One region of the Nonomuraea sp. CA-218870 genome, then DNA from elsewhere that is predicted to be linked to it. Evidence: riboswitches for the same ligand, from Rfam matches in the RefSeq annotation. Region 1 holds a riboswitch; the other holds the start of a gene.

Region 1 (2,351 bases):
GTCCTACGGTGCAAGTGAAACCCGTGGTCGACCTTTTACGAACCCCCAGATGAGGCCACGGGATGAGAGAAAGCCGGAGGTCCGCGTGGCGGTCAGCAGCGGCGAGGGAAAGACGGCCGGCCAGGAAGATCCGGTGCGGCGCGAGAGTGCGCGGCAGCGTGCCGGAGAGCAGGGACTGCTCTTCGACGAGAAGCCTGCCACGCTGCCGGACGACATCGGATACCGCGGGCCCACGGCCTGCGCGGCGGCCGGCATCACCTACAGGCAGCTGGACTACTGGGCGCGCACCGGCCTGGTGGAGCCCACGATAAGAGCCGCACAGGGCTCCGGCTCCCAGCGCCTCTACAGCTTCCGCGACATCCTGGTCCTGAAAGTCGTCAAACGGCTCCTCGACACCGGAGTCTCCCTCCAGCAGATCCGTACCGCCGTCCAGCATCTGCGCGACCGCGGGGTCGCCGACCTCGCGCAGATCACGCTGATGAGCGACGGCGTCAGCGTCTACGAGTGCACCTCGGCCGACGAGGTCATCGATCTTCTCCAGGGCGGGCAGGGCGTGTTCGGCATCGCGCTCGGCCGGGTCTGGCGCGAGGTCGAAGGATCCCTCGCGGAGCTGCCGGGGGAACGGGCGGCGGTCGCGGACGACGTCCCGGCCGACCATCCCGCTGACGAACTGGCCCGGCGCCGGCGCGCGCGCCGCACCGGTTGACCGCCCCGTAACACCCCAATCCGGGTCGAGGCTGTAATCTAGGACATGCTGACGACCCCGTGCGGGAGAGACCCCGGCACGACCGGGGCGCCGAAGGAGCAACCCTCCCCGGAATCTCTCAGGCGCCCGTACCGCTCGGGTGAGGCAACTCTGGAAAGCAGGTGCGCCCGCCAGGCGCACTTCACCGACGGTGCAAGCCCTGTGCGGGTGAAGCTCTCAGGTCGTCATGACAGAGGGGGAGATCCGGCATAAGCCCGCGCCCAGCGCCGGTCTCCACAGCCTCGGGAGGCGTCTTCCATGACCGACCTGTCAGCACCGCCGTTCTCCAGCCGGCACATCGGGCCCTCGGCCGCGGAGCAGCAGCGCATGCTCCAGACCGTCGGGTTCGAGTCGGTCACGGACCTCGTGGCGGTGGCCGTGCCCGAGGCCATCAGGATCAAGGACCGGCTCGACCTGCCGCCCGCCGCGAGCGAGGCCGAGGCCATCGCCGAGCTCCGCGCGCTCGCCGGCCGCAACCAGGTGCTCACCTCGATGATCGGCCTGGGCTACCACGACACCGTCACGCCCGCCGTCATCCGCCGCAACCTCCTGGAGAACCCGGGCTGGTACACCGCCTACACCCCGTACCAGCCGGAGATCTCGCAGGGCCGGCTGGAGGCGCTGCTGAACTTCCAGACCGTCGTCTCCGACCTCACCGCGCTGCCCGTCGCCGGCGCGTCCCTGCTCGACGAGGCCACCGCGGCGGCCGAGGCCATGACGCTGGCCCGCCGCGCCGGCAAGGCCAAGAGCCCCGTGTTCGTGGTCGACGCCGACGCGCTGCCGCAGACCAAGGCGGTGCTGGCCACCCGCGCCGAACCGCTCGGCATCACGCTCGTCGAGAGCGACCTGACCGGTGACCTGCCCGAATGCTTCGGCGTGCTCGTCCAGTACCCCGGCGCGTCCGGGCGGCTGCGCGACTTCCGGGCCGTGGCCGAGCGGGCGCACGAGGCCGGCGCGCTCGTCGTGGCCGCCGCCGACCTGCTGGCGCTCACGCTCGTGGCCGCGCCGGGCGAACTCGGCGCCGACATCGCCGTCGGCTCCTCCCAGCGGTTCGGCGTGCCGTTCGGCTTCGGCGGGCCGCACGCCGCCTACATGTCCGTACGCGAGGGACTGCAGCGCCAGATGCCCGGCCGCCTGGTCGGGGTGTCGGTCGACGCCGACGGCGCGCCCGCGTACCGGCTGGCCCTGCAGACCCGCGAGCAGCACATCCGCCGCGAGAAGGCCACCAGCAACATCTGCACCGCGCAGGTGCTGCTCGCCGTCATCGCCGGCATGTACGCCGTCTACCACGGCCCCGACGGGCTGCGCCGGATCGCCCGCCGGGTCCACCGGCACGCAGCCGCGCTCGCCGAAGGGCTGCGCGAGGGCGGCGTCGAGGTGGTGCACCCGGACTTCTTCGACACCGTGCTCGCCCGCGTCCCCGGCCGGGCGGCCGCCGTCGTCGCCGCCGCGGCCGAACGCGGCGTCAACCTCTGGCAGGCCGACGCCGACCACGTCTCCGTCGCCTGCGACGAGAAGACCGGCGCGGCCGAACTGGTCAAGGTGTGGGCGGCCTTCGGTGTCGAGCGCACCGCCGCCGCGCTCGGCGAGGCCGGCGACGCGCTGC
Region 2 (2,351 bases), 1.9 Mb from region 1:
ATGGGCTTGCCCAGCGTCTGCGAGGGCGCGCCGCTGGTGACCTCGCCGACGACGGCGCCGTCCTTGGTGACGGGGTAGCCGTGGCGGGGCACCCGGCGGCCGCGCGCGACCAGCCCGACCAGGCGGCGCCGCGGCGGCACGTTCTTGACCGCCTCCAGCGCCGACCGGCCCACGAAGTCGCCCGGCTTGTCGAATTTCACCACCCTGCCCAGTCCCGCGTCGAACGGGGTGAGCTCCGCGCTCAGCTCGTTGCCGTACAGCGGCATACCCGCTTCCAGGCGGAGCGTGTCACGGCTGGACAGCCCGGCCGGCTTCAGCCCGTGCGGCTCGCCGGCGGCGGTCAGCGCGTGCCAGAGCGGCACCGCGTCCTCGGCGGCCACGAACAGCTCGAAGCCGTCCTCGCCGGTGTAGCCGGTGCGGGCGATGAGCGCCTTCCGGCCGTCGACCGTGCCGGGCAGGCCGGTGTAGTACTTCAGGCCGGCGAGGTCGGCGTCGGTGAGGGTGGCGAGGATCTCCTCGGCCCGTGGGCCCTGGACGGCGATGAGGGCGTAGCGGTCGGAGCGGTCCTCGACCCGCGTGTCGTACGCCTTGGCGCGATCGATCAGCTCGTCCGCGACCTTGTCCGCGTTCGACGCGTTGGCCACGACCATGAACTCCTCGTCGCCGAGCCGGTAGACGATGAGGTCGTCGAGCACCCCGCCGCGCTCGTCGACGATCATGGTGTAGCGGGCCCGCCCGTTCGCCAGCGCCGACAGGTGTCCCACCAGGGCGTGGTCGAGGGCCTGCGCCGCCTGCGGGCCGGTCAGGAAGATCTCTCCCATGTGCGACAGGTCGAACAGCCCGGCCGCCTGGCGGACCGCGTTGTGCTCCGCGGACTCGCTGCCGTAGCGCAGCGGCATGAGCCAGCCGGCGAAGTCGGTCAGGGTGGCGCCGAGAGACTCGTGCACGTCTCTCAGCGGCGTCGATCGGGACATGTCTCGCACCTCAGGGCAGGATCGGATGCCGGGATCCTCCCCCTCTGTCGTCGGTGCCTGAGAGTTTCGCCCGGCTTTTTTCCGGACTTTCACCTTCGGCGAGGTCGCGCGGACCTGCTTTCCAGAGGACACCTCGGCCGTACGGTCCTTTGCCTTGAGAGGTTCGCGGGGAGGGCTTGCTCCTTCAGGGGCCCCGACCGGCTGTCAGGACGCTCTCCCGCACGGCTTCGACGGTGATGCGGCAAGCCTAACGGCCTGGGGAGCGAATTGTCGCGTCCGGCCGTCTCGCGGCGGAGACGAGGGCTTCGAAGAGCGCGCAGTCCTGGGCCGCCTCCGGGTGCCACTGGACGGCGACGGCGAAGGGGTGGGAGTCGAGTTCGACCGCCTCGACGGTGCCGTCCTCGGTGGTGGCCGTCACGGTCAGGCCCGCGCCGAGGCGGTCGACCGCCTGGTGGTGGTAGTGCGGCACGGTGACCGGGGCGTCGCCGAGGATCTTCGCGACCTTGCTGCCGGGGACCGGGCGCACGGGCAGGTGGCCGAACTCGCCTGGGGCGGGGGAATGGCCGCGGTGGCCGGTCACGTCCGGGAGGTGCTGGTGGAGGGTGCCGCCCAGGGTGACGTTGAGGACCTGGAGGCCCCGGCACACGCCCAGGAAGGGGAGGCGGGCCTCCAGCGCCGCGGTCATCAGGCCAAACTCCGCCGTGTCCCGAAATTTCCGGATGTAGTCGGTGTGGGGGTGGGGGGACGCCCCGTACCGCTCCGGATCGACGTCCCCGCCGCCCGCCAGGATCAGCCCGTCCAGCCGAGGCACCAGCGCCGCCGGTTCGCCCGCCGGCGGGATGAGCACCGGCTGCCCGCCCGCCCGCGTCACCTGCTCCACGTACATGTACGGCAGCAGCGCCACGGGCAGGTCCCACACCGTGAACCGCGCGGGCTCGACGTAGGTGCTGACACCGATGACGGGCCGGCTCACGGTCCGGCTCACGGTCCGGCTCAGGGTCCTGCTCACAGGGGCGTCACGTACGCGCCGGAGATGCCGCCGTCGACCAGGAACTGCGACGCCGTGATGAACGAGGCGTCGTCGCTGGCCAGGAACGCGACCGCGGCCGCGATCTCCGACGCCTCGGCGAAGCGGCCGAGCGGCACGTGCACCAGCCGACGCTGCGCCCGCTCGGGGTCCTTGGCGAACAGCTCCCGGAGCAGCGGCGTGTTCACCGGCCCCGGGCACAGCGCGTTGACCCGGATGCCCTCGCGGGCGAACTGCACCCCCAGCTCACGCGACATGGCCAGCACCCCGCCCTTGGACGCGGTGTAGGAGATCTGCGAGGTCGCCGACCCCATGACGGCCACGAACGAGGCGGTGTTGATGATCGAGCC

What was found. A riboswitch is a leader RNA that binds a small molecule or an ion and turns the genes downstream of it on or off. The one in region 1 is predicted to bind glycine.
Region 2: another riboswitch for glycine. It lies ahead of gcvT (glycine cleavage system aminomethyltransferase GcvT); the one in region 1 lies ahead of gcvP (aminomethyl-transferring glycine dehydrogenase).

Annotation. Positions count from the first base shown of each region.
Region 1 covers NZ_JBNJMN010000001.1:4,105,705-4,108,055, forward strand. Annotated here, with positions in the region: gene ACQEUU_RS19845 (MerR family transcriptional regulator) at 86-706, shown strand; glycine riboswitch at 759-850, shown strand; gene gcvP (aminomethyl-transferring glycine dehydrogenase) at 1,004-2,351, shown strand, end outside.
Region 2 covers NZ_JBNJMN010000001.1:2,194,063-2,196,413, forward strand. Annotated here, with positions in the region: gene gcvT (glycine cleavage system aminomethyltransferase GcvT) at 1-974, opposite strand, end outside; glycine riboswitch at 1,009-1,106, opposite strand; glycine riboswitch at 1,107-1,204, opposite strand; gene ACQEUU_RS10890 (gamma-glutamyl-gamma-aminobutyrate hydrolase family protein) at 1,222-1,959, opposite strand; gene ACQEUU_RS10895 (3-oxoacyl-ACP reductase) at 1,980-2,351, opposite strand, start outside.